Regions from separate parts of the Streptomyces sp. NBC_00554 genome, predicted to be linked through region 2. Evidence: riboswitches for the same ligand, from Rfam matches in the RefSeq annotation. Region 2 holds a riboswitch; the other holds the start of a gene.
What was found. Region 2 has a riboswitch for ZMP and ZTP ahead of OG266_RS16860 (glycine hydroxymethyltransferase). Riboswitches for the same ligand answer to the same signal wherever they lie in the genome.
Positions count from the first base shown of each region.

Region 1 (14,078 bases), 3.2 Mb from region 2:
AAGTACTCCTGGCACCGGACGTTCTGCGGCGCTACGAAGAGGACATCGACACATTCCGCCATGAGGCGCACGCCATTCTGGACGAACTGGGCGGCGACGAAGCCTATGTGCCGGTGCTGCGGCAGCTCGTGGACCACTCCTCCCGGATGCTTCTCCAGCCCGGCCTCGTCAGCGCGGGGGCGGCTTCGGCGTAGGGAAGCCGGCGAGGGCGGAGTCGATCCTGGTCATGGGAGCTTCTTGGGCTCCTGGACCGCGGCCTCTGCCCGGACGGGGCGACGGCTGCCGGTGACCTTGGAGGCCGGCAGACGTCCGGCCTTGGAGGTACCGGTGAGGGTGTCGCCCTCGACCGTCACGGCGAAGGCCAGGTTCAGGCGCAGGGGCTTGGTGATGGCCTGAGTCCAGGTGAGGCGGTCGCCGTCGAGGGCGACGTCGCCGAGCGGGACTTCCTCTCCCGCCCCGTGGGCCGTCCCGGTCAGGACGCCGTCCTGCCGACGGAGTTCGACCACGGCCTTGATCTTGCCGATGGGGGTGGAGACGGACAGGTCCCAGGTGCCTTCGACGGACATGCTGTTCTTCCTCACGGTGCGGTGCGGGATGGACGTACGCGTGAGCCTGTGGCTGGTCAGAGGCCGACGGGCGCAGGGCCCTGGTGGCGCCAGACCGTGCCGCGGCGCTCGTGGGCGAACAACTCCTCGACCGCGTGGGCGATCCGGGGGCCCACCTCGCGCTCCAGCAGATACAGGGCCAGGTCGAGTCCGGAGGTGACACCGGCGCCCGTGACGAGGTCGCCGTCGTCGACGACGCGGGCGCGGACCACGTGCACGCCGGTGGCGTCGAGCATGTCCAGGCCCAGGTGATGGGTGGTGGCGTGGCGGTCCTCCAGCAGGCCGGCCATCGCCAGGACGAGCGAACCCCCGCACACCGCGGCGGTCGTCACCTCCGGATTCCCCATCGCCTCCTTCATCAGCGCGGGCAGTTCGGTGGCCAGCGTGCGGCCGAGCAGCACGGGGATGAACTCGTCCTGCCGCCACTCCCCGGCCCCCGCGTCCTGGTCAGGGACCTCACCGGGCTCTCCGACCCGGCCCGAGGCGCCAGGAACCAGGATCAGGCCCGCCCGCCCGGGGTCGAGGGCGCCGGTGGCCCGCAACGCGAGGCCACCGGTACCGCTGACCACCTCGCGCGCCCCCTCGGCGGAAACCAGTTCCACGCTCACCGCGCCGCCGGACGCGGTACCGCCCGCGTACAACACCTCATAGGGGGCGATGACATCGAGCGGATCGAAGCCGTCGAACAAGACGATCTGGGCGTGCATGCGAATTCCTTCGGACGCTGTACGGAAGCCGGGCTCTGCGCCGGACATCTCGACGCTAAACCGGCCACCGAACCGTCTCCCAGTGGCATTGATGACAGCTTCCAACGGGATATCGCCATTGCTCGGAGGGCGGTCATAGCCGGGAGAACCGCAGGCCATCGCATACTTCTCCCGCCCGCCTGCAGGGTGCGAAGATCGAGAGACCTACATCTGACCGGGGGCGTGGATGAGCGTGCTGATCAGGCCTGCGCGGGCGGCGGAAGCCGAGATCCTCAGCGACTTGGCACTGCGATCCAAGGCGCATTGGGGCTATGACGCGGACTTCCTGGACGCGTGCCGGGACGAACTCACCGTCGGCGCAAGTGAAGTCGCACACCGGCGAGCCACGGTGGCCGACGAAGACGGCCGCATCCTGGGCTTCACGACTCTTGAGGGGAAGCCACCCATAGGCGTTCTGGGGATGATGTTCGTCGAGCCGCAGTCCATCGGCCGGGGGATCGGCCGACTGCTGTTCGGGCACACCATCGCTGCCGGACGAGACCTGGGGTTCACCCGGCTCACGATCGACGCGGACCCGAACGCCGAGCCCTTCTACCGTGGGATGGGCGCGGTGCGCATAGGAGACGTCCCCTCGGGTTCCATCGCCGGGAGGGTGCTGCCGCAGATGGCCATCACCATCCAGCGCTGAACCAGCCCTGTTCGACCGGTGGCCGGCTCAGGCGAGTGTCTTGAGGAGGGCGGTTGCCAACTCGGCGGAGGAGCCCGGGTTCTGGCCCGTGATCAGGTTCCGGTCGGAGACCACGTACGAGGCCCACGGCTCGCCCTCGGTGTACTCCACGCCGAGCGCGACGAGGCGGTCCTGCAACCGCCACTTGACCTTGTCGCCGAGTCCGGACTGGGCTTCCTCGGCGTTGGTGAACCCGGTGACGCGGTAGCCGCCGAGCGGCGAGGTGCCGTCCGGCTGCTCGGTCGCGAGCAGGGCGGCCACGCCGTGACAGACCAGCGCCAGGGGCCGGCCGGCGTCCAGGGTGGCGGTGATCAGCCGGGCGGAGTCGGCGTCCGTCGACAGGTCCTCCATCGGGCCGTGACCGCCGGGGTAGAAGACCGCCAGGTAGTCGGCGGGGTCGACATCGGCCAGAGCGATCGGCCGGCGCAGTACGGCTGCCTGGTCCAGCAACGCGGCGACGGCCTCGGCGCCCTCCGCTCCGCCGTTGAACTCCGGTGCGAGGCTCGCCGGATCGACCGTGGTCGCTGCGCCGCCCGGGGTGGCGACGACCACCTCGTGCCCGGCCTCGGTGATGGCGCGATAGGGGGCCGCGAACTCCTCGGCCCAGAAACCCGTGGGATGCAGGGTGCCGTCGTTCAGCGTGAGATGGTCGGCCTTCGTCATGACGAAGAGGATCTTGCCCACAGTGCGTACTCCTTCGGTGCTGATCCGGCGGCGGCAGACCGCGCACGCCGGTTGACGGTCCCGACGGTAGATCGCCGTGCCATCGTAAAACCAATAGGCTCCTCCCTATGCCCGATAGGAATACCGATGGAATGCGGACCGGCGACAAGGCGTTGGATCTGACCCAGTTGCGCACGTTCCTCGCCGTGTACCGGGCCGGTTCCCTCACCGAGGCGGCCCGCCGTCTGAAGCTCGCCCAGCCCACCGTCACCAGCCAGATCCGCTCCCTGGAGCGGCAGCTCGACCGCCAGCTCTTCGAGCGGCTGCCCCGTGGAGTCGCCCCCACCGCCGTGGCCGACGACCTGGCCGCCCGGATCGCGGCCCCCATGGACCAGCTCGCCACGGTGGCCGACCGCGACACGTCGGGCGTCACCGAGCCGGTACACCTGGGAGGGCCCGCCGAACTGCTGTCCGTCCGTGCGCTGCCGGCCCTCGCGCCGCTGGTGGCGCAGGGGCTGCAACTACGCGTCACCCCCGGGCTGGCCGACGACCTGCTCGACGGTCTGCGCGCCGGGCGCTTCGACCTGGTCCTGTCCGCCGTGCGTCCGCGCGGGCGCTCGGTTCTGGCGACACCACTGATGGACGAGGAGTTCGTCCTGGTGAGCGCGCCGTCCTGGGCCGCCCGCATCGGCCCGCTCACCAGCGACGACCCCCACCCTCTGCACGCCGTCCCCCTGGTCACGTACGCCGAGGACATGCCGATCGCACGCCGCTACTGGCGCCACGTCTTCCGCACCCGGCTGACCCTGCGGCCCGCCTTGGTGATGGCCGACCTGCGCGGCGTCCTGTCCGCCGTCGCCGCGGGAGCGGGATTCACCGTACTTCCCAGCTACCTGTGCGCCGACGAGCTGCGGACCGGCGCCCTCGTCGCTCTCGTCGAGCCCGAGGACCCGCCCATCAACACGGGCTTCCTCGCCCAGCGCACCGGATCCGTGCTCGGCCACGACGCCGTGCGGGTCCGGGACGCACTCCTCGACGCCGCCCGGTCCTGGTAGGCCGGAGCCGAGGCGCTTACCGCGGGCGCCGATGAGCGTCCGCCCGCATGACCTCGCTGAAGAAGTCCCAGATGGCGGCCGGGGCATTGAGCGTGTGATCGGTCCTGCCCATGAGCCGGGGGAAGCGGTAGTCGGGATTGGGGATCGTGTGGCCGCCGCCGGAGACCGCGAACGCCACGACGGGAGCCTTGCCGGGCTGGGAGTAGCGGGTCTCGGTGACCAACGGACCGTCCGCGCCGGACCCGTCCAGAGGCAACGTTGCGGGCGGCCAGCTGGTCGGAGGCTCGGTGATGCCGTTGACCTCGGCGAAGGCACGGGCGGTGGCCTCGGCGGACAGGACCGTGCCGCGCTTCTGGAAGCCGAAGATGCTTGCCTCGCCGCCCTCGTACGGCATGATCGGGTCGCGCGTACCGGCGACGAGCAGCACCGGCAGCGGACGCTTCGGCTCCGTGACGGTCCACTGGTCCGGAGTGGGCAGGCCCGCCCCGATCACCGCGATGGCGGCGATCCTCTCCGGCGTCCGGGCGGCGAGACGGAAGGCCATCTGCCCGCCGTTGGAGAAGCCGGTGACGAACACCCGGGCGGGGTCGATGCCGTGACGCTCCCGGAACCGCTCGACGAGCGCGCCGATCAGCCCTTCGTCGTCGACGTCCTCCTTGCGGGCGGGGGTGACCGCGGCGGTGCGGCCGTCGTTCCAGCCGCGCTTGTAGCCGTCCGGATACACCACCGCGAACCCGTGCCGCTCGGCCAGCTTGTCGAAGCCGTATCCGGTGGCCGTACGAATGGTCTTCCCGTCCTGCTGCGAGCCGTGCAGTACGAACAGCAGCGGCGCGCCGGGCGGCAGATCGGCGGGAACGAAGGCCCGGTACGCACGCGACCGGTCGTCCACGGTGATCGTGGCCACCGTCACCGGGGCGCTCAGCTGCGGCTCAGCGGGCTTGGGGCTGTGCAGGAAGTACCCGTACGCGGCGGCGCACACCAGCGCCACCACGCCGATCACGGCCAGTGCCGTCACCGACGCGCTCACCGGCGTGCCCCCTGGTCCATCGCGCAGGAACGGACGGTCACCGTCTGCTCTGCCACCACGCCGCCTGCATGGTCGGCCGCGCCCGTCATGAATACCCGCATCGCCTTGCCCTCACTTCGTTCCACGTCGTTCTGCCTGTGCCTTCACCTTGCGGTGGTGGCTCGGGGGTATCCAGGGACCAGGAGTCCGTGGCTGGCCGACGTGCCCCGCCGTACCGTGGTGACCATGGACAAGCACGCTCTCGCGGAGTTCCTGCGCGGCAAGCGGGAACGCGTACGCCCGGAGGACGTCGGTCTGCCGCACGGGCCCAGGCGTCGCACTCCGGGGCTGCGCCGCGAGGAGGTCGCCCAGCTCGCGCACATTTCCGTGGACCACTACAGCCGCCTGGAACAGGCCCGAGGACGCCATCCCTCGCACGCCGTCCTGACCGGCATCGCCCGCGCGCTGCGCCTGTCCGACCAGGAGCGCACCCACCTCTTCCGCCTCGCCGGAGAGGCGGCACCCGAGCCTGCCCAGGGGCCCTCGCAGGTCGTGGACCCCGGCACGCTGAAGCTGCTGGATCGCCTCACCGACGCCGGAGCCCTCGTGCTCGACAACACCTGCCGGGTGCTGGCCTGGAACCCCCTGGCGGCAGCCCTCTTCGAGGACTTCTCCGCCCTGACCGGCTCGGACCGCAACGTCATCCGCCGCTACTTCCTGCACCCCGACCCCGAGCACCGCGGCTACGGCATGACCCGGCCCCACCGGTTCGTGACCGCCGCCGTCAGCTATCTGCGCGTCGCCACCGCCCGCTACCCGGACAACGCCGAACTCCGCGGCCTCGTCGACGAACTGCTCGCCGGCAGCGAGGACTTCGCCCGGCTGTGGAACTCCCACGAGCTGCGCATCGAACACCACAACCACCAGGAGATCCAGCACCCCCAAGTCGGGCCGATCGACCTGGACTTCGACGTCCTGACCGTGCCGGGCCAGGACCACCAGCTGATCATCTTCACCGCTGAACCCGACTCCCGCGCCTACCGGACGCTGCAACTGCTCAAAGTCATCGGCACCCAGCGCATGGACATCGCCACCTGATCAGACGCCGAGTTGCCGTTCGGCTCCGGTCACCGTCTGCTCCAGCAGGACCGCGATCGTCATCGGGCCGACGCCACCCGGCACGGGTGTGATCAGACCGGCCCGGGCGGCGGCGGTGTCGAAGTCGACGTCGCCGACGTTCCCGGCGTTGTAGCCCGCGTCGATGACGACGGCTCCTGGCTTGATGTCCTCGCCGCGGATCAGCCGGGGCCGCCCCACGGCGGCCACCACGATGTCCGCCTCCCGTACAACCGAGGACAGATCCGTCGTACGGGAGTGGCAGTACGTCACCGTCGCGTCGCGGCCGAGCAGCAGCATGCCGACCGGCTTGCCGAGGATCGCGCTGCGGCCCACGACGACGGCACGCTTGCCGGCCGGGTCGACGTCGTACTCGTCGAGGAGCCGCATGATGCCCCCCGGTGTGCAGGACACGAAGCCGGGGAGCCCGAAACTCATCGCCGAGTACGAGCTCAGCGTCACCCCGTCGACGTCCTTCTCCGGCGCGATGGCCTCGAACGCGGCCCGCTCGTCGATGTGCGGACCGACAGGGTGCTGGAGCAGGATGCCGTGCACGGTGGGGTCGGCGGACAGCTCGTCGAGCGCGCCGACCAGTTCGGCCGTGGTGGTTTCGGCGGGCAGGGTGACGTGCCGCGACTCGATACCGGCCTTGCGGCTGCGGTTCTGCTTCATCCGGACGTAGGTGACCGAGGCGGGGTCCTCGCCGACCAGCACCGTCGCCAGGCACGGCGACGCACCGGTGCGGTCCTTGAGGCCGGCCGCACGCTTCGCGGTCTCCTCGACGATGCGGCGCGCGAGACCGGCGCCGTCCATGAGCTGGGCCTGGGACATGAGCTGCTCCTGAGCGTTATCGACACAATCGCCCAGGCGCGCGGCAAAGACCCGTTCGTCAGACCGCTCCCCGGTGGTACTCCACCTCAGCGCCAGTCACGGCCCACCGACCAGCCTAGCTCGTACGATGATCGGCCGGGCGGCAGGGGGAGAGGGCACCAGTGACGGACGTACGGCACGACATCCTCAAGGGACTGGCGCGGAATCCTGCCGCGCCGAACGGTGTGCTGCTGCGCCTCTTGAGCCCGGAGGCCTCGTCGGCCTGGTTCTGGCTGTGCCTCCGGCCCGATCCGCCCGCCGAGCTCGTCGACGCGATGATCAACCACTCCGACTTCCGGGTACGCGGCAGCATCGCCGAGAGCTGGAACGCGGACCCGGCCGACCGCGCCCGGCTGGTCGACGACCCCGAGCCGAAAGTCCGGATGGCGCTTGCCTCCGGACCGGAACCGTTCCGGACGGACGTCGCGCCACTGCCCGACGCCGCCTACGAGCGACTCCTGTCCGATCCGGACAAGGACGTGCGCTACTGGGCGGTGCGTTCCCGGAGCATCCCGCCGCGGATCCTGGCCGGGTACGCCGACCACGCGGACGCCGCCGTACGCGCCGCGGTCTGCGGGGTGTGGGACGGACTGACCCCGGCCACCCGCGAAACGCTCCTCGCGGATCCCGACACCGAAGTCCGCCGCGCCGCCGCGCTGCGTGCCTGCGTCGACGACGCAGCCCTGACCGACGAACTGCTGGACACTCTCGACAAATGGCCGCGCGAAGACGTGCTCATGAAAGGCCGGCTGACCCGCGCCACGGCCGAGCGGCTCGTGGCGAGTGAGGACTCGGAGGAGCGGCACGCCGTCGCCTCGAACCCGTCACTGCCGCCGGACCTGGTCGCGCGCCTCGCCTCGGACCCCGAACACCACGTCCGTCTGGCGATATCGGTCAGACCCGACCTCACCGAGGACGAGCGAGCCGCCGTCGACTACCGAGTCGACCCGAAGGACCGGACCGGCCCGGTCCGCTGGGTCTGGAACCTCGGCGCCGATGACATCGACGTCCTGCGTCGGTGCGCGACCTCCAGCCATGTCCTGCTGCGCCGGTCCGCCGCCGCCAACCGACACCTGCCGGCCGACCTCGTCGAGCCTCTGGCGCACGACGAGGACTTCGCGGTCCGGCTCCTGACCTGCGAGTACCAGCCCGCCGCTCCGCCGGATGCGCTCCTGGCCATGGTCTTGGAGTGGGCCGGTTACACCCGTGCCGACATGCTGGCCCGGCCGCAGTTCCCCAGGAAGGGTCTCGTCCGGTACGCCGAGGACAAGAATCCGTCCGTACGCATGCTGGCCGTGTACGACCCGGACGCCTCACCGGAGTTGATCGAGCGCCTCAGCCACGACGCGTCCACCGGCGTCAGATACACGGCCGCCGGTGACCCCCGTCTTCCGCTCGCCCGTATCGAGGAACTGCTCACCCAGCAAGACACGGCCCAGCCCGCCGCCGGCAATCCCGCGCTTCCGGTGGAGGTCATGCACCGACTGCTGGACGAGTCGGTCCCTGGGGTTCAGTGAGGCCGGATCCGGCGGGTTCGGCGAGAGGGCGCACGTGTTCCCCGCAGCGCTGAGCGCAGCACGGAGGCGGACACCCGTACCCCCGCCGCGGACAGTGGCCGGGGCAGGCGATTCCGGTGCGTCCGTGACCGGCCCATGCCCGCGCTCGCCGAGAAGGTCCAGGTCAGGTGCGAACTGATCCGGACCTTCGGCCAGTGCCTTCCTACTCGTCCCATGCCTGCAGCAGCGTGTGTTCGACGATCTTGCCGTCGCGCAGCGACATCATCGAGCTGGCCAGTACCTTCACGCCGTCCGGGTACTGGCAGGACTCGGTGAAAGCGACGTGGTTGCCGTCGACGACGCACTGCTCCAGCTTGTGCGTCATGTCCCGGCTGTAGACGTCGTTGAGCATGTCGGCGATCTCGCCGCGACCGTGTTTGACCATCGGGTGACTGGGCTGGGTGTTGTGGTCGACCACGCGGACTTCCGCGTCGTCGGCGTAGAGCGACAGCAGATCTGCCGCGCTGTGTCCTTCAATGCCCCGGCGTAGCGCTTCGGTGTCGAAGGCGGGGCCTAGCGCGCTGCCCATGATGACCTCCTTGAAGGCCGCGGCCCACCGAGGAGCGGGCCGCGAAGGGCCTCTCCCTCGAGACTCCTCCGACGCGGGGCGCACGGCAAGCGCAGCGGGACCTGTGAGCCTCTCGGGTGAGCGGCGGGGGCGGGCCGTGTCCGCCCGGGCCCCGGAGCCGTTGCTGAAAGCATGATCTCAACACGACGTATTGTCGCCGCCGTTGGTCTCGCCGTCGGTGTCACGGGCCTTGCCGCGCCGATGGCGAGCGCCGCGGTCTCCGAGGCGCCGAAGCCGCTGAACCCGATCGCCGAGCTCGACCGGCTCGCTGTGAGCGACATTCCCGCGGAGCACCAGGCGCAACTCCCGAAGGTCTCGCAGCAGCTGGCAGGCCTCAACGGCCTGAACGAGGGCCTCAACGAGATGCACCAGCTGACCGACCTGGTCGCGCCAGTCACCAGCGTGCTCCCCGCCATTCAGCCGTAGTACGGCGTCCGACAGGTTCGTCTGCCCCCGGTACTTCGGTGCCGGGGGCAGACGCGTATGCCCTTGACTTTCGTGTGGTCCGGTCGGAGCATCCTAGTAGGTTAGTGAATGGAATTTCACGTGGCGAACAACTTGCGGCGTGAACTCCCTATTGTTGTCGTGAACCACCGCGTACCGACGTCGTTACGTACCGAAGGAACCCGCCATGGCCATCACCCGTGAACTGTTCATCGGCGGCAAGGACGTGCCCGCCGCCTCCGGCCGCACCGCCGAGGACATCAATCCCTACACCGGCGAGGTGTACGCGACCGTCGCCGCGGCAGGTCCCGAGGACGTGGCCCTCGCCGTGGGCGCCGCCGACGCGGCCTTCGCCGACTGGGCCGCGCTCGCCCCCTTCGCCCGCCGCGCGATCTTCCTCAAGGCCGCCGACCTCCTCGACGCCAAGGGTGAGGAGGTGGCCGAGCTGATGGCGCATGAGGCGGGCGGCACCCGTCCGTGGGCGTACTTCAACGTGGGGCTTGCCGCGAACATCCTGCGTGAGGCCGCCGCCGCGATCACCGCGCCGCGCGGTGAGGTACTCAGCGCCCAGGAGGCGGGCGCGCTGGGCCTCGCCATCCGCGAACCGCTGGGTGTCGTCGCCGCCTTCGCCCCCTGGAACGCTCCCGTCATCCTCGGCGTACGGGCCGTCGCGGCGCCGCTCGCGGCGGGCAACACCGTCGTCGTGAAGCCCAGCGAGGACGCGCCGATCGCGTGCGCGCTGCTCGTCGCCGACGTGCTGCGCGAGGCCGGACTGCCGGACGGTGTGCTGAACGTGGTCACCAACGCCCGTGAGGATGCCGCCGAGATCGCCGAGGTGCTCATCGCCGACCCGCGTGTCCGCGCCGTCAACTTCACCGGCTCCACCGGAGTCGGCCGGATCATCGGCACGCACGCCGCCGCGCATCTCAAGCCCGCCGTACTGGAGTTGGGCGGCAAGAACGCGGTCGTCGTGCTCGACGACGCCGACGTGGACTACGCCGTCGACGCCGTCACCTTTAGCGTGTTCATGAACTCCGGCCAGATCTGCATGTCCGGCGACCGCATCCTCGTACACGAGTCGCTCGCCGAGGAGTTCACGGAGAAGTTCGCCGCGAAGGTCGCCCAGCTCCAGGCCGGCGACCCGGCCCACCCGCACACGGTGGTCGGCCCGCTGGTCAGCGCCTCCGCCGCGCAGCGTGTCGCCGCGCTCATCAAGGACGCGGTGGCCAAGGGCGCCACGGTGCTCACCGGTGGCGGGGAGCCGGAGGGCGCGGTGCACCCGGCGACCGTCCTCACCGATGTCCCGAAGGACGCGGACATCTACTACGCGGAGGCGTTCGGCCCGGTCTGCGTGATCGAGACCTTCGCCGACGACACCACCGCCGTCGACGTGGCCAACGACACCGACAACGGCCTGACCTGCGGTGTCATCACCGAGAACGCCACGCACGGGCTGGCGGTCGCCCGCCGTATCCGCACTGGCATCGTGCACATCAACGACCAGTCCGTCGCCGACGAGCCGCACGCGCCCTTCGGTGGCGTGAAGGCCTCCGGCTACGGGCGCTTCGGCGGTCGCTGGGGCCTGGAGGCGTTCTCCAACACCCGCTGGGTGACCATCGCCACGCAGCAGGCGCACTACCCCTTCTGACCCGGCGTGCGGAAGCCCCCGGGAGGTCCGTCCGGGGGCAGGCCGCTCAGCCGGCGGTGGCGAGGAACTGCGTCGCCGCCAGCTCCGCGTAGAGCGGGTCGCCGGCCACGAGTTCGCGGTGGGTGCCCACCGCGCGGACGCGGCCCGCGTCCATGACGACGATCCGGTCGGCCATCGTGACGGTGGACAGCCGGTGCGCGACCACGAGGACCGTCGTCGTACGGGAGACATCGGCGACCGTGTCGCGCAGCGCGGCCTCGTTCACCGCATCGAGCTGCGACGTCGCCTCGTCGAGGAGCAGCAGACGGGGCCGGCGCAGCAGAGCGCGGGCGATGGCGACCCGCTGCCGCTCACCGCCCGACAGCTTGGTGCCGCGGTGGCCGACCAGTGTGTCCAGACCGCGCGGCAACCGGGAGACGAGGCCGTCGAGGCGGGTCGTCTTCAGGACGCGTGTGACCTCGGTGTCGTCGGCGTCCGGGTTGCCGAGCCGCAGGTTGTCGAGGAGGGAGCCGGACAGGACCGGGGCGTCCTGCTCCACGTAGCCGATCGAGGAACGGAGCTGCGGCAGATCCCAGTCGTCCAGCCGGCGGCCGTCGAAGGTGATGACGCCCGCCTCGGGGTCGTAGAACCGCTCGATGAGTGAGAAGACGGTCGTCTTGCCCGCGCCGGAGGGGCCGACGAACGCCGTCATTCCGCGGGCCGGGACGCCGAACGTCACGCCGTGGTGGACGTAGGGCAGATCGTCGCCGTACCGGAAGCGGACGTCGTCGAAGGCGAGCGCGGCGGGCTCGGCACCCGGGGTCGGCAGCGGCGCGGGCAGGGCCGCGGGCTCGGCGGGGAGCTGCAGCGCCTCCTGGATGCGGGCGAGGGCGGCGGCGCCGGTCTGGTACTGCGTGATCGCGCCGACGACCTGCTGGATCGGCGACATCAGATAGAAGACGTAGAGGAGGAAGGCGACGAGCGTGCCGACGTCGATGGCGCCGGTCGCGACGCGCGCGCCGCCCACCGCGAGCACCGTGATGAACGCGATCTGCATCGCAAGACCGGCCGTATTGCCCGCCGCCGCCGACCACTTGGCGGCGTGCACGCTCTGCCGCCACGACTCCTCGGCGGCCGCGTGGATGACCTGCTCCTCGCGGTGCTCGGCACCGGACGCCTTGATCGTGCGGAGCGCGCCGAGGATCCGTTCCAGCGAGGCGCCCATCACGCCGACGGCGTCCTGGGCCTTTTTGCTCGCCCGGTTGATGCGCGGCACGATCACACCGAGCACGGTGCCCGCACACAGGATCACGGCCAGCGTGACACCCAGGAGCACGGGGTCGACCAGGCCCATCATCACCACCGTCGCGACGAGGGTGAGGCCTCCGGTCCCGAAGCCGACCAGCGAATCGGTCGTGACCTCGCGCAGCAGTGTCGTGTCGGAGGTGATCCGCGCCATCAGATCGCCCGGCTCGCTGCGGTCGACGGCCGGTATGCGCAGCCGCAGCAGATACGAGGACAGGGCGCGCCGTGCCCCGAGCACCACCGACTCGGCGGTACGCCGCAGCACGTACGAACCCGTCGCGCCCACCGCCGCGTTGGTCACCACCAGCGCCGCCATGCCGAACAGGGCCCCCGCGATGGGCCGGTCGTGCGACAGGTCGTCGATGAGTCCCCGCGCCACCAGCGGCAGCACAAGGCCGGTGGCCCCGGTCGTGAGCGCCAGCAATCCGCCCGCCAGCAACGCCCATCGATGCGGTCGTACGTACCCGATCAGCAGGCGCCACGCGGGTGCCTCGGGTTTGGCTGCGGTGATGCTCACGGCGCTCCTTGTGAGGGATCTGTGCGGAGCATTCAGGCTACGTCGGTGAGAGGGGTGGACGTCGCGCGCGGGCATCTCGACGGCGTCGAAGAAGCCGATGGATTCGATGGGAAATCTTGCCTGCCAGGCAACGAGTGAGGGTTTGGTAACCCCGCTTTGTTCCGGATGAAGCGATCCGGCAATCGGGCGTGGCTGAAGTGGTTCTCACAAGCAGCGGCGAGGTGCGAGACCCGAGACGGTCGCGCCTGACAACTCGCCCCACGCATGGAGGACTTCATGCCTGAGCTGTACGGAGCCCATTATCCGGTAGCCGTGGTCGGTGGTGGTCAGGCGGGACTCTCCGTCAGTCACTGTCTGCGCGAGCGCGGGATCGCACACGTGGTGGTCGAGGCGAACCGGGTCGGCCACGAGTGGCGCGAGCGGCGCTGGGACTCCTTCTGCCTGGTCACGCCCAACTGGCAGTGCAGACTGCCAGGTCACCCCTATGCGGGACCCGATCCGGACGGGTTCATGGTTCGCGCGGAGATCGTGCGCTACCTGGAGGAGTACGTCGCCCGTTTCGATCCGCCGCTGGTCGAGGGCGTGTCCGTCACCGGGCTGCGCCGCTCACCGGGCGGAGTGTTCGAACTCACCACCAGTGCGGGGGAGTTCACCGCCGATCAGGTGGTGGTCGCCACCGGCCCGTACCACACCCCCTCCGTCCCGCGGATGGCCGAGCGGCTGTCCGGCGTCGTCGAGCAGATCCACTCCTCCCGCTACCGCAACCCCTCTCAACTCCCCGACGGGGCGGTCCTGGTGGTCGGCACCGGACAGTCCGGCTGCCAGATCGCCGAGGATCTGCACCTCGCGGGGCGCCAGGTCCATCTGGCCGTCGGCAGCGCACCCCGGGTGGCGCGCTTCTACCGCGGCCGGGACTGCGTCGCCTGGCTCGACGAGATGGGCCACTACGCCAAGGGCATCGACAGCTTCGACGACGTCTCCGCCGTCCGGATGCGCGTCAACCACTACGTCACCGGACGCGGCGGCGGCCGGGACATCGACCTCCGCGCCTTCGCCCGCGACGGAATGCGCCTCTACGGGCGGCTGACCGGCATCGACGGCGGGATCCTGGAGTTCGCCGACGACCTGAAGGTCAACCTCGACCGGGCCGACGCGGTGGCGGACGGCATCAAGGACGCCATAGACGCGCACATCACCGCGCAGGGCGTACCGGCGCCGGACGAGGCCCGCTACATCCCCGTGTGGGAGCCGGCCGAACAGCCGGAGGCGCTCGACCTGGCCGAGGCCCGCATCACCTCCGTCATCTGGTCCA
Region 1 is NZ_CP107799.1:724,806-738,883, reverse strand. It holds gene OG266_RS03460 (hypothetical protein) at 1-194, shown strand, start outside; gene OG266_RS03455 (hypothetical protein) at 225-566, opposite strand; gene OG266_RS03450 (DJ-1/PfpI family protein) at 623-1,312, opposite strand; gene OG266_RS03445 (GNAT family N-acetyltransferase) at 1,539-2,000, shown strand; gene OG266_RS03440 (type 1 glutamine amidotransferase domain-containing protein) at 2,028-2,723, opposite strand; gene OG266_RS03435 (LysR family transcriptional regulator) at 2,831-3,757, shown strand; gene OG266_RS03430 (PHB depolymerase family esterase) at 3,774-4,784, opposite strand; gene OG266_RS03425 (hypothetical protein) at 4,781-4,909, opposite strand; gene OG266_RS03420 (helix-turn-helix transcriptional regulator) at 5,010-5,861, shown strand; gene OG266_RS03415 (bifunctional 5,10-methylenetetrahydrofolate dehydrogenase/5,10-methenyltetrahydrofolate cyclohydrolase) at 5,862-6,710, opposite strand; ZMP/ZTP riboswitch at 6,734-6,820, opposite strand; gene OG266_RS03410 (hypothetical protein) at 6,872-8,266, shown strand; gene OG266_RS03405 (nuclear transport factor 2 family protein) at 8,469-8,834, opposite strand; gene OG266_RS03400 (hypothetical protein) at 9,006-9,299, shown strand; gene OG266_RS03395 (aldehyde dehydrogenase family protein) at 9,505-10,965, shown strand; gene OG266_RS03390 (ABC transporter ATP-binding protein) at 11,012-12,766, opposite strand; gene OG266_RS03385 (MSMEG_0569 family flavin-dependent oxidoreductase) at 13,043-14,078, shown strand, end outside.
Region 1: another riboswitch for ZMP and ZTP. It lies ahead of OG266_RS03415 (bifunctional 5,10-methylenetetrahydrofolate dehydrogenase/5,10-methenyltetrahydrofolate cyclohydrolase); the one in region 2 lies ahead of OG266_RS16860 (glycine hydroxymethyltransferase).

Region 2 (14,078 bases):
GGAACGGCCGACTGGGCGGCCCACTTCACGACCTGGATCCTCAACCCCCTCCGGGACGGCCTGCAATGGCTGCCCTGGTGGTCCGTCCTGCTGATCGTCGCCGCGCTCGCCTGGCTGATGGGCACCTGGCGCACGGCACTCACCGCGGTCCTCGCGATGGCCGCGATCGGCGTACTCGGCGTCTGGAAGCCGTCGCTCGACACGCTGTCGCAGGTGCTCGCGGCGGTCGCCGTGACCCTCGTCCTCGGCCTCGCCACCGGCATCGCGGCGGCGCGCAGCGAGCGCGTCGAACGCCTGCTGAGGCCGGTGCTCGACGTCTTCCAGACGATGCCGCAGTTCGTGTACCTGATCCCGGTGGTGGCGCTGTTCGGCGTGGGCCGGGCGCCCGCGGTGGCGGCGGCCGTCGTGTACGCGCTGCCCGCCGTCGTCCGCATCACCACGCAGGGACTGCGCGCCGTCGACCCCGCCGCACTGGAGTCGGCCCGCTCGCTCGGCGCCACCAGTGGGCAGCAACTGCGCCAGGTCCAGCTGCCGTTGGCCCGCCCGGCGCTGCTCCTCGCCGTCAACCAGGGCGTCGTACTCGTCCTCGCCGTCGTCATCATCGGCGGTCTGGTCGGCGGCGGCGCGCTCGGCTACGACGTCGTATTCGGCCTCGCACAGGGCGACTTGGCGACCGGCCTGGTCGCCGGCACCGCGATCGTCTGCCTCGGCCTGATGCTCGACCGGGTCACGCAGCCGACGGAACGCCGTGCCAAGAAGGGAGCGTGACATGTCTCGTACGCGGATGACGTGTTGTAAGCGAATGAGGTCTCGTACGCGATTGAAGTCTCGTACGCGGATGACAGCCGGCCTGGCGGTACTGGTCCTGGCGACGGGCTGCGGCGCCGCCGACATGACCAAGCAGGCCTCGCCCTTCGCCAACGCGCAGGGCGCGAAGACCGTGACCCTCTCCGTGCAGTCGTGGGTCGGCGCGCAGGCCAACGTGGCCGTGGCGCAGTACCTGCTCGAACACGAGCTGGGCTACCGCGTCGACACCGTCCAGGTCGACGAGGTCCCCGCGTGGGACGCGCTCAGCCAGGGCCGGGTCGACGCGATCCTGGAGGACTGGGGCCACCCCGACCAGGAGAAGCGGTACGTCGAGGACAAGAAGACGATCACTCCCGGCGGCGGGCTCGGGGTGACCGGGCACATCGGCTGGTACGTCCCCACGTACTTCGCCAAGCAGCACCCGGACGTCACCGACTGGAAGAACCTGAACAAGTACGCCGATCAGCTCCGCACGGCGGAGAGCGGCGGCAAGGGCCAACTCCTCGACGGCTCCCCGTCGTACGTCACGAACGACAAGGCACTCGTCGACAACCTGAACCTCGACTACCAGGTCGTGTTCGCCGGTTCCGAAGCGGCCCAGATCACGCAGATCCAGCAGTTCGCGAAGGAGCACAAGCCCTTCCTCACGTACTGGTACGCCCCGCAGTGGCTCTTCAAGAAGGTCCCCATGACCGAGGTGAAACTCCCGGCATACAGGGACGGCTGCGACGCCGACACCACAAAGGTCGCCTGCGCCTATCCCCACACCTCCCTCCAGAAATACCTCAACACCGACTTCGCCCACTCCGGCGGCAAGGCGGCAGCCTTCCTCAAGAACTTCAACTGGACAACCGAGGACCAGAACGAGGTATCCCTGCTGATCGCCAACGACAAGCTGTCGGCCCAGGAGGCGGCGAAGAGGTGGGTGGGGTCCCACGAGGCGACGTGGAGGACGTGGCTGCCGTCGTAACTGCACTGCCTTAGCTGTGGGCATGCGTGCCGCTCTACACCCGCCCCCGCTGTGGGCATGCGTGCCGCTAGGGGCGGCACGGGTGGGCACAGCGGCACCCTGCAAGCGCAGGCAAGCGCACCCACCCCGACCCCAGCCCCCACGCCGGGCGCCCCGCAGGAAGGCGCCCGGCAAGCACTACCCCAACCCCGCGACAACCCCGCGCAACGCATCGACAGAGCACCGCAGCAACCCAGGCCCGAACGTAACCCGCGTAGCCCCGAGTCCGCCCAATTCCCTCACCGAGCCCCCCTCAGGCCGCCCGAGAAAATTGACCGGCCCCAGAATCCCCGCCCGCAACAGCGGAACCACCTCCACCGGAGCCCCGATCGGATACACACAGTCCGCCCCGGCCCCCACGTACAACCCGGCCCGCTCAATAGCCGCCCCCGGATCCGCGACCCCCCGTACAAACGTGTCGATCCGAGCGTTGACGAACAGCTCCCCACCCGCCACGTCCCGCACCTCCGCAAGCCAATCGGCATGCCGAGAGGGCTCCTTGAGCACACCCCCGGCGGAGTCCTCGAGGTTGCAGCCGACCGCCCCGGTCTCGAGGAGCCGCTCCACCAGCTCCGCGGGCGCGATCCCGTACCCGTCCTCGACATCCGCGGACACGGGCACATCGACGGCCCGTACGATCCGCGCGACCGCCGCGAACATCTCGTCCGCCGGCGTCTCCCCGTCCTCGTACCCGAGCGACGCGGCGACCCCGGCGCTGGGAGTGGCGAGCGCCGGGAACCCGGCGTCCGCGAACACCCGCGCGCTGGCGGCGTCCCAGGGCCCGGGGAGAACCAGGGGATCGCCGGGCAGGCGGCTGTGATGCAACGCGCGGAAAACCTCGACCTTGCTCACAACCGATGCCTCTACCTCGCTGACAACCGATACCTCACTCACAACTGGTACCTCGCTCCCGACTTGTACTGCCCCGCCTCGTAGTGCCCCGGCACCAGCCGGCACGCCACCCCGAACCGGTTCCACGCGTTGATCACCGTGATCGCGGCGATCAGCTGAGCCAGCTCCCCCTCCTCGAAGAGCCCGGCGGCACGCTCGTACACCGCGTCCGGCACGAACCCGTCCGTCAGGACAGTCACCGCCTCGGTCAGTGCGATCGCCGCGAGCTCCTTCTCGGTGTAGAAGTGCGGCGACTCCTCCCACGCGCTGAGCTGCACGATCCGCTCGACGCTCTCACCCGCCGCGAGCGCGTCCTTGGTGTGCATGTCCAGGCAGAACGCGCAGTGGTTGAGCTGCGAGGCGCGGATCTTCACGAGCTCCAGGAGGACGGGGTCCAGCCCCTGCCGGGCCGCCGCGTCGAGCCTGACCATGGCCTTGTAGACATCGGGGGCGAGCTTGGCCCAGGGGAGACGGGCGCTGGGCTCGGGGGCGTACGCCGTGGGTTTCGTCGTCATGGTCTTCGTCGTCATGGTGAGGACCCTACGAGCGGAGTAGCCCAGGGGTATGGTCCATTCCCATGGCAAAAGCATGGGCCAATTTGGGGGTCGACCTGCATGTCGAGCCGACCGGGCCCGGCGTCCGCAGAGGTCTGACGGACGCCCTGCGCGAGGCGGTCCGCAGCGGCAGACTCGCCCCCGGAACCCGCCTCCCCTCCTCCCGTTCGCTCGCCGCCGACCTGGGCATCGCCCGCAACACGGTCGCCGACGCGTACGCCGGTCTCGTCGCCGAGGGCTGGCTCACCGCACGCCAGGGCTCGGGCACCCGCGTCGCGGAACGGACGCTGCCGCAACCGGCGCCCGCGTCGGCCGGGGCGCCCCGCACCCGCGAGCCGGGGCGCCCCGCGTACGACCTGATCCCCGGCAGCCCCGACCTCGCCTCCTTCCCGCGCACCGAGTGGCTCAAGGCAGCCCGCCGTGCCCTGACCCGCGCGCCGCACGACGCCCTCGGCTACGGCGACGCGCGCGGCCGCCCCGAACTGCGCACCGCCCTCGCGGGCTACCTCTCCCGTGCCCGAGGCGTACGGGCCGATGCGGACCGCATCGTTGTCTGCTCCGGTTTCTCGGACGCCCTGACGCTGCTCGGCGCGGTGCTGCGGCGGCGCGGTCTGCGTTCGCTCGCCGTGGAGTCGTACGGCCTCGACGTGCACTGGAACCTGCTGCACCGCTCGGGCCTGCGCACCGTCCCCCTGCCCTTCGACGAACTCGGCACCCGCACGGACGACTTGACGGGCGTACGGGCCATGCTGCTGACCCCCGCGCACCAGTTCCCCATGGGAGTGCCCCTCCACCCCGACCGCCGGGCCGCCGTGGTGGACTGGGCCCGCCGCACCGGAGGCCTGATCCTGGAGGACGACTACGACGGCGAGTTCCGCTACGACCGCCAGCCGGTCGGCGCCCTGCAAGGCCTCGACCCCGACCACGTGGTCTACCTCGGTACCGCCAGCAAGTCCCTCGCCCCAGGCCTCCGCCTGGGCTGGCTGGTCCTGCCGCCGTCGCTCGCGGGCGAGGTCACGGCGCTGAAGGACGGCGGCGGTTGGTCCTCCGGCGTCCTGGACCAACTGACCCTCGCGGAGTTCATCACCTCCGGCGCTTACGACCGCCACGTCCGCGCCGCCCGCCTCCGCTACCGCCGTCGCCGCGACGCACTTGTCTCCTCCCTCGCCACCCGCGCCCCCGCAGTCCGGGCCACCGGCATCGCGGCAGGCCTGCACGCCGTCCTCCAACTCCCGCCCGGCACGGAGCAGTCGGTCCTACGCGCGGCGGCGTGGCAGGGCCTGGCCGTCCACGGCCTGTCCCGCTACCGCCACGCGGCCGCGGTCACCGAACCGCTCGACGCACTGGTGGTGGGTTACGGCACGCCACCGGACCATGCGTGGTCGGGGGCGTTGGAGGCGTTGTGCGGGGCACTGGGGTAGGGAGTTCTCGCCCCCTCCGCCCCTACCCGTCCCATCCTTCCGGGGCTCCGCCCCGTCTCAGCCCGTCCGGCGTTTGAGGACGAGCGCGTCAGCGCGATACGGGGGTCTGGGGGCGGAGCCCCCAGGAAGCAAGGGACGGGTAGGGGCGGAGGGGGCGAAAAAACACTACGCACCCCCCTCCGGCGCCTCCCCGAACCGCGCCAGCGCCAACGCCCCAACCACCGCTACTGCGAACCCAAGAACGGCCAGCCACTCCAACCCCTCCCGCGTACGATCCCCCAGCCACACCACCCCCACCACCGCGGGCCCGATGGTCTCCCCAACGACCATCCCGGCAGTGGCCACGGTCACCGACCCCCGCTGCAAGGCGGACGTGAGAAGAAGAAACGCCGCACCCCCACCGACGAAAAGCGCGTACGTCGCCGGATTGCGAAGCAGGGACCCGACCGCAAGGTCGTCGACAAGCCGCACCGCCACCTCAACCACCCCGAACCCGAACCCGGCCCCGAGCCCCAGGACGAGCGCCCGCCCCCGCTCGGGCAAGCGCCCACCCGCCGCCCCCAGCAGCAGCACGCCCACCGCGGTCCCCAACATCGCGTACTTCAGCGCGATGGATCCCGCCCGGTCCCCCTCGGCCCCCGACGCCAGCCCCAACATGGCGAGCCCCGCACACACCACCCCCACCGCACCCCACTCGACCCGGCTCAGCCGCACGTGCAGCAGCCGCGCCGCGACCACCGCCGTCACCGCCAGGCTCGCGGCGAGCGCCGCCCCCACCGCGTAGATGGGCAGCGACCGCAGCGCCACGATCTGGAGCAGAAACCCGACCCCGTCGAGCGCGAGCCCCACGAGATACCGCCACTGCCGCACCGCCCGCAGCAGCAGCGCGGCATCCGCACCGGCCCCGCCGCCGCCCGTCCCGCCGCCCGTCTCGCCACCGGCGGACGCCGCCTCCCGCGCGGCCATCGCCTGCAGCACCGTCGCCGTACCGAAGCAGACCGCCGCACCGAGGGCGCAGATCATTCCAAAGAGCACGAAGCGACTGTAAGTGTCCGCGGGGGAGGGTTTACCCAAGGGGGTCAATGGACGGCCACCGAAGTCGATCTTTAATCTGGTCGCTGAAGAGCTGAGCAGGACATCTGAGCAGGACAACGGGGGCACGGACATGGCGGATTCACGACGGCAACTGCGCTCGGGCACGGTCGTGCTCGGCGGTATGGGACTCCTCGCGGTGGCACTGACCGCCTGCTCCACGGACCCCGACAAGCGCTGCGTCGACCGCGACAGCTACACCGCCACCAAGGGCTACGAGGTCGTAGCCGACAAGAACTGCAAGACCACCACCTCCGTCAACGGCAGCTACTACTACGGCGGCAAGAAGAAGAGCGGCTGGGTCAAGGGCGGCTCCTTCACCAAGTCGGGCTCGGGGAGCGGTTCGAGCAGCGGCGGCAGCGGCGTCGACCGGGGCGGCCTCGGAAGTGACAGCGGCAGCGGCAAGGGCAGCTCCGGCGGCTGAGCGACACGGATCCCGATCGAAGACGTACGCCATGGAACGCCGAACCATCGAGCCCCGCGACGGCTGGCAGCAGACCGTCGAGGAACAAGGCCTGATCTACCCGCTCACCCGCTACCCCGACGACTCCCTGCGCCCCTACTGGGACGAGAGCGCGTACTACGTCTTCTCGCTCCCCGAGGTCGAGGCGCTGGAGGAGGTCGTTGAGGAACTGCACCGCATGTGCCTGGTCGCGGCCGAGCACATCGTCGAGCGGGACCGCTTCGCCGACCTCGGCATCACCGACCCGCGCGTCGCGGGAGCGGTCGCCGAAGCCTGGCACCGCCGAGCCGAACTCCCCTCCGTCTACGGCCGCTTCGACCTCCGCTACGACGGCACGGGCCCCGCCAAGCTCCTGGAGTACAACGCCGACACCCCGACGTCGCTCGTCGAGGCGGCCAGCCCCCAGTGGTTCTGGATGGAGGACCGGTTCCCGGGCGCCGACCAGTGGAACTCCCTCCACGAACGCCTCGTCGCCGCCTGGAAGAAGCACGCCGCCCTCCTCCCGCCGGGCAGCCCCCTCCACTTCGCCCACTCCGCCGCCGACGAACTCGGCGAGGACCTCATGACGGTCGCCTATCTCAAGGAGACCGCCGAGCAGGCCGGACTCGACACGGACTGGATCTCGGTGGAGGAGATCGGCTGGGACCCCCTCTCCGGCCGCTTCGTCGACAACCAACTCCGTTTCATCCGCAGCTGCTTCAAGCTCTACCCCTGGGAATGGCTCACCACCGACCGCTTCGCCGACCACGTCCTGGACACCCTCGACAACGGCGGCGGCACGGGTACCACGCTGTGGATCGAGCCCGCCTGGAAGATGCTCCTCTCCAACAAGGCACTCCTCGCCATCCTCTGGGAGCTCTACCCGGGACACCCCAACCTCCTCCCCTCCTACCTCGACGGCCCCCGCGAACTGGCGACGACGACGGGCTACGTCGCCAAGCCCCTCCTCGGCCGCGAGGGCGCGGGCGTGACGGTCCACCAGCCCGGCGCCTCGCCCGTTGCCTCACCCGTCGCCCGTGAAGAGCCCTGCTGCTACCAGGAGTTGGCCCCTCTCCCTTCCTTCGACGGCAACCGTGTCGTCCTGGGCGCCTGGGTCGTCGAGGACGAGTCGGCCGGCCTCGGCATCCGCGAGTCCTCCGGCCTGATCACGGACGAATACGCCCGCTTCCTGCCCCACGTGATCCTTTAGCCGGATTTAGGCCCCCAGTACCGCGCGGAGCTGGGCGAGCCCCCAGTCCAGGTCCTCCTTGCTGATGACCAGGGGTGGGGCGATCCGAATGGTGGCCCCGTGGGTGTCCTTGACCAGAACACCCCGGTCCATCAGCTTCTCGGAGATCTCCCGGCCCGTGCCGTACGCCGGGGCGATGTCGACGCCCGCCCACAGCCCGCGCCCGCGCACCTGTGTCACATGGCCCGTGCCCGTCAACAGCCCCAGCTCGCGGTGCAGATGATCGCCCAGCTCGGCGGCCCGCCGCTGGTACTCGCCCGACCGCAGCATCGCGATCACCTCAAGCGCCACCGCACAGGCCAGCGGATTCCCCCCGAACGTCGACCCGTGCTCACCGGGCCGGAACACCCCGAGCACCTCGGCCGAGGACACCACCGCGGACACCGGGACGACCCCGCCCCCGAGCGCCTTGCCCAGCACATACACATCGGGCACGACCCCCTCGTGCTCACAGGCGAAGGTCCGGCCTGTCCGCCCGAGGCCCGACTGGATCTCGTCCGCGATGAACAGCACGTTCCGCTCACGCGTCACCTCCCGCACCCCCTGGAGGTATCCCTCCGGCGGCACCAGCACCCCCGCCTCCCCCTGGATCGGCTCAAGGAGCACCGCGACCGTCTCCTCGGTGACCGCCTCCCGCAGCGCCGCCAGATCCCCGTACGGCACGATGTCGAAGCCCGGCGTGTACGGGCCGAAGTCCGCCCGGGCCTCCGCGTCCGTGGAGAAGCTGATGATCGTCGTCGTACGGCCGTGGAAGTTGTCGCTCGCCACGACGATCCTCGCCGCCCCGTCCGGAACCCCCTTGACCCGGTACCCCCACTTCCGGGCCGTCTTCACGGCCGTCTCCACCGCCTCCGCGCCCGTGTTCATCGGCAGCACCATCTCCATGCCGCACAGCTCCGCCAGCTGCGCGCAGAACTCGGCGAACCGGTCGTGATGGAACGCCCGCGAAGTCAGCGTCACCCGCTCCAGCTGTGCTCTCGCCGCGTCGAGCAGCCGCCGGTTGCCATGTCCGAAATTCAGCGCCGAGTATCCGGCGAGCAGGTCGAGGAAGCGGCGCCCCTCGACATCCGTCATCCACGCCCCGTCCGCCGTCGCCACGACGACCGGCAGGGGGTGGTAGTTGTGCGCACTGTGCGCGTCGGCCGCGGCGATGTACGCCCGCGTGGTCTCCGTAGTACTCACGGGGTCTCCGTTTCCTACAGCACAGGGGAATGGGGGCCGACTGGTGGCCTATTCCTATCGTCGCTCGCATGGTGGACCAGGGCCCCCTGTGATCCGGCGCGCCCGGTAGGCTGACCGGCGAGCCGTGACTGGCGCGCTGGGATGGGACCGACCATCGGGGAGCGGCTCGGATTATGAGTGCCGTGCGCCTGGGCCGAACCGTGAATCGTGAACGCAAAACGCCACGCCGTCCGGAGGCCGACATGCCAGAGCAGCCCCTTTCCACCGAGTCCACCGCCTTCCGCAGCGCCCTTGACGTGATCCGTGCTGTGGAGCCCCGCGTCGCCGACGCCATCGGCCAGGAAATCGCCGACCAGCGCGACATGCTCAAACTGATCGCCTCCGAGAACTACGCCTCCCCGGCCACCCTCCTGGCCATGGGCAACTGGTTCAGCGACAAGTACGCCGAGGGCACCGTGGGCCGCCGCTTCTACGCCGGCTGTCGCAACGTCGACACCGTCGAGGCCCTCGCCGCCGAGCACGCGCGCGAACTCTTCGGCGCCGAGCACGCCTACGCCCAGCCGCACTCCGGCATCGACGCCAACCTCGTCGCCTTCTGGGCCGTCCTCGCCCAGCGCGTCGAGGCCCCCGCCCTGGAGCGGGCCGGCGTCCGCAACGTCAACGACCTCACCGACGCCGACTGGGCCCAGCTCCGCCGCGACCTGGGCAACCAGCGCATGCTCGGCATGTCCCTGGACGCCGGTGGCCACCTCACCCACGGCTTCCGTCCGAACATCTCCGGCAAGATGTTCGACCAGCGCTCCTACGGCACCGACCACGCCACCGGCCTCATCGACTACGAGGCCCTGCGCACCTCCGCCCGTGAGTTCAAGCCCCTGATCATCGTCGCCGGCTACTCCGCCTACCCCCGCCTGGTGAACTTCCGCATCATGCGGGAGATCGCGGACGAGGTCGGCGCCACGCTGATGGTCGACATGGCCCACTTCGCCGGCCTCGTCGCAGGCAAGGTCCTCACCGGCGACTTCGACCCGGTCCCGCACGCCCAGATCGTCACCACCACCACACACAAGTCACTGCGCGGCCCGCGCGGCGGCATGGTGCTGTGCGACGAGACCCTCGCCGAGCAGGTCGACCGCGGCTGCCCGATGGTCCTCGGTGGCCCCCTTCCGCATGTCATGGCCGCCAAGGCCGTCGCACTCGCCGAGGCCCGCCGCCCCGAGTTCCGCGACTACGCCCAGGCCGTCGTCGACAACGCCCGCGCCCTCGCCGAGGGCCTGATGCGTCGTGGCGCCACCCTGGTCACCGGCGGCACCGACAACCACCTGAACCTGATCGACGTCGCCTCCTCCTACGGCCTCACCGGCCGTCAGGCCGAGACCGCCCTCCTCGACTCGGGCATCGTCACCAACCGCAACGCCATCCCCGCCGACCCCAACGGCGCCTGGTACACCTCCGGTATCCGCATCGGCACGCCCGCGCTCACCACCCGTGGTCTGGGCACGACCGAGATGGATGAGATCGCGGGCCTGATCGACCGCGTCCTGACCGCAGCCGAGGCCGGCACCACCGCCAAGGGCAAGCCGTCCAAGGCCCAGCACATCCTGGACCCGAAGATCTCCGACGAGATCTCCCACCGGGCCACCGACCTGCTCACCGGCTTCCCGCTCTACCCGGAGATCGACCTCGGCTGACCTCGCGCCCGGGGCTGGTCATCAGAGGGTCCGCGAGCCTCGCAGGTCTCACAACACTCACAGGTCTCGCGAGCCTCACAAGTCGATCAGCTCCTGTCGCGGCCCCGGCTCCCGCTCCTCGCGCCGACGGGCCGGTGACAGCCGACGTGCCATCCCCGGGAGAATCGGCCGCAGCACCAACGCCAGCACCGCTCCGGCCGCCGCTCCCGGTATCGCCCACCACCAGTCGGTACCGTCGCCCGTCGTCGCGGCGGCCGTAGTGCGGGACTGCTGGGCGGGAGCGGGCGAGGCTGAGGCGTCCTCCGTCATCTGCCACGGCGCCGGATAGTCGGCGGCCCCGGATCCCTCGCCCGCCGGCTTGCCGAGCACTCCGAGTTTCTTGAACAGAGTGCGCACCTCGTCCGGTTGCCCGGCCTTGTGCCAGAAGCCGTTCATGGACTTCGGCACGTTGGTCGCCGTGTGTATCCAGACGTCTCCGCCCCCTGCCGTGTCCGGATACACGCGGTCGACCCGCCAAGGCGACACGTCATGGACCAGCCACGTGACATTGATCTGACGGCCGCTGCCCACACCCAGCCCAGGCGGCTCCTCGGGTGTGCCTCTGCCCGGCTCGCCGAGCAGGCTCTGCAACTCCCCGTACTCCTTGTCCGAGTAGTACAGCGCCGCGCTCTCCTCGCTCTCCGGCGAGACCACCAGCACACTCGTCGGGCCGCCTGCCGTCGCAGCCGGCGCACTCAGCAGCACCACGGCAACGGCCATCGCCAACGCTCCCGGCGCCGCGACCAGTTCACGAATCCTGCGCATCCGAACCCCCAACCAGCCAGTCGAGCAATGTGCGGCCGCCCGCACGCCGCGTGTCACTTCTGGTACACCGCTCGACCCGCCGGGGTTCCCATTCCGCCCGGACCAGTTCCTCGACTAGGACCTGTCCGGCCGATCCCGGCGGAGACGCGGGGTGTGGCACGCACATCTGCGGCGTTGTCGTCGGTCACCGACGCTCCGCGTCGACTCCCTCCTCCGCCTTGCAGCTGCACGCACCACACCCCGCTCACCGGCACCATCAAGGCACCGCGGCTTCCCTCCACCGTGATCGGCCGGACAGGTCCTAATTCCCGGACCGGTTGACGGACTTGGCGATCTCCACCGCCCGCGACCTGGACGTGACGCCCTCCAGACGAAGGGTCGTGTCACCCCCGTGCATCCAGAGCAGAGTCGGTCCGGCGGTCCGCTGGGAGCGGGTGAACCGGTCGCCGTGCTCGTCCACCAGCCAGAGCTCCAGGAGATGGGGCCGGGGGAACCACAGCGCCTGATTCGCGTAGTCCGTGCTCGCGCCCAGGGGCACATACTCCGGCTGCTCCCGCACCATCTTGGTGAACATCGGGTCGAGTTGGGCCGCGAACTCGTCAAGCCGGACCGTGTGCCCCTGCTCGCGCCAGCACAGGGTCACCAGGAATCGCCCCTTCGGCTCACGCGTCACCATCACCGCCCCCGGCGTCCCCAGGGCAGGGGGCACGAGTGGTGCGAAGCCCGCACGCCGCCCGGCCTCGGCGAGTGTCAGCGAGGTGCCGTCGCAGCCGGGCACCTCGGCTCCGGGGGAGGGCACCGCCGAAGGGTCGTACCGCACCTCGACCCCGCCGAAGCCGAACCAGTCCGTGACCGCGGCGCGCACCGGAGGCGTGAGCACGAGGACCGTGAGCAGACCGCACAGCCCCGCGGTCAGCGCGCGCCAGCGCACCCGCGCCCAGCGGCGCACCCCACGGAGCCGCTCGCCGCGCCCCGGAGGCTCGGCGACCGGGACCGGGACCGGCACCCGCTCGGCGAGTATCTGCTCCAGCACCCGCTCGACCATCGACTCGCTCCCGGCCACCCCCGGCTCGTCCAGCGAGCGCCCGAGCGCCCGCAGCTCATCGGGCAGCCGCGAGACACCCTCACGCCCACGCCGATCCCGGTCACCGGAGGACCCCGCGCCCCCGGGCTCGTACGGCTCACTCATGCTCATCACCTCCTTCCCGGGACTCCTGACGATCCCGAGACCTCTCACCTTCCCGCGACTCCACACGCCCCCGGGATTCCACACCTTTCCGGGGGCCCTCGCCTTCCCGGGCTCCGCCGGCACCTCGAGGCTCGAAATCCGGCAGCAGTCGGCCCAGCTTTCGCAGGGCGCGGTTGAGCCGTGACTTCACCGTGCCGCGTGGCCAGCCCAGGGCCTGGGCCGTCTCCGGTTCGTCCATCTCCAGCAGGTAGCGGTAGGTGACGACGAGCCGGTGGTCCTCGCTCAACTGGTCCAGGGCGGCCAGCAGTGCCGCGCGGCGCTCTATCTCCAGGGCCGCGGCCGCCGGGTCCGCCGATTCCGGTATCAGCGGCTCCGCTTCCACCAGTGCGGCCTCACGGCCGGCCAGCGTCCGCTGGCGCACCGCCGTCCGCACTGTGTTCCTCGTCTCATTGGCGACAATCGACAGCAGCCACGGCTTGAACGCCGCGCCGTCCCGAAAGCGCCCCAGCGAGCAGTAAGCCTTGATGAAGGCCTGCTGCACCACGTCCTCCGCGTCCGCACCCGCCCCCAGCGCCTTGGCCGCCCTGATCGCGATGCCCGTGTGGGCGCGCACCAGCTCCGCGTACGCCTCCGGGTCTCCGGCGCGTACTCGTGCGATCACCACGGCCTCGTCGACGACGATGCGGCCCCCCTCCCGCGTCCTCACACTCTTGTTACACCGCCCGGCCCCAATCGGTTCCCACCTGTTCCCGAGCAATGAGAGACACCTGAGAGAATGAGGGCATGGCCTCTGATCGTCCCCGCGTGCTCTCCGGAATCCAGCCCACCGCAGGCTCGTTCCACCTCGGCAACTACCTCGGCGCGGTCCGCCAGTGGGTGGCTCTGCAGGAGTCCCACGACGCCTTCTACATGGTCGTCGACCTGCACGCGATCACCCTCCCGCAGGACCCCGCGGACCTGCGCGCGAACACCCGGCTCGCCGCCGCGCAGCTGCTCGCCGCGGGGCTCGACGCGGACCGCTGCACGCTCTTCGTCCAGAGCCACGTCCCCGAGCACGCCCAGCTCGCCTGGGTCATGAACTGCCTCACCGGTTTCGGCGAGGCGAGCCGCATGACCCAGTTCAAGGACAAGTCCGCGAAGCAGGGTGCCGACCGTGCTTCCGTCGGCCTCTTCACGTACCCGATCCTCCAGGTCGCGGACATCCTGCTGTACCAGGCCAACGAGGTCCCGGTCGGTGAGGACCAGCGGCAGCACATCGAGCTCACGCGGGACCTCGCCGAGCGCTTCAACGGCCGCTTCGGCCAGACGTTCACGGTTCCGAAGCCGTACATCCTCAAGGAGACGGCGAAGATCTTCGATCTCCAGGACCCGTCGATCAAGATGAGCAAGTCGGCGTCCACTCCGAAGGGCCTCATCAACCTGCTCGACGACCCGAAGACGACGGCCAAGAAGATCAAGAGCGCGGTCACCGACACGGACACCGTCATCAGGTACGACACCGAGCAGAAGCCGGGTATCAGCAACCTGCTGACCATCTACTCGACCCTCACAGCAACCGGTATCGCCGAACTGGAGGAGAAGTACGCCGGCAAGGGCTACGGTGCGCTGAAGACGGACCTCGCCGAGGTCATGGTCGACTTCGTGACGCCGTTCCGGGAGCGCACCCAGCAGTATCTGGACGACCCGGAAACGCTCGACTCGATCCTGGCCAAGGGTGCCGAGAAGGCGCGTGCCGTCGCCGGGGAGA
Region 2 is NZ_CP107799.1:3,910,309-3,924,386, reverse strand. It holds gene OG266_RS16905 (ABC transporter permease) at 1-768, shown strand, start outside; gene OG266_RS16900 (ABC transporter substrate-binding protein) at 839-1,777, shown strand; gene OG266_RS16895 (isocitrate lyase/phosphoenolpyruvate mutase family protein) at 1,955-2,668, opposite strand; gene OG266_RS16890 (carboxymuconolactone decarboxylase family protein) at 2,707-3,237, opposite strand; gene OG266_RS16885 (PLP-dependent aminotransferase family protein) at 3,285-4,682, shown strand; gene OG266_RS16880 (hypothetical protein) at 4,848-5,705, opposite strand; gene OG266_RS16875 (hypothetical protein) at 5,848-6,198, shown strand; gene OG266_RS16870 (glutathionylspermidine synthase family protein) at 6,230-7,426, shown strand; gene rocD (ornithine--oxo-acid transaminase) at 7,433-8,647, opposite strand; ZMP/ZTP riboswitch at 8,762-8,848, shown strand; gene OG266_RS16860 (glycine hydroxymethyltransferase) at 8,890-10,338, shown strand; gene OG266_RS16855 (hypothetical protein) at 10,414-11,142, opposite strand; gene OG266_RS16850 (hypothetical protein) at 11,444-12,331, opposite strand; partial or broken gene OG266_RS16845 (RNA polymerase sigma factor) at 12,435-13,037, opposite strand; gene trpS (tryptophan--tRNA ligase) at 13,115-14,078, shown strand, end outside.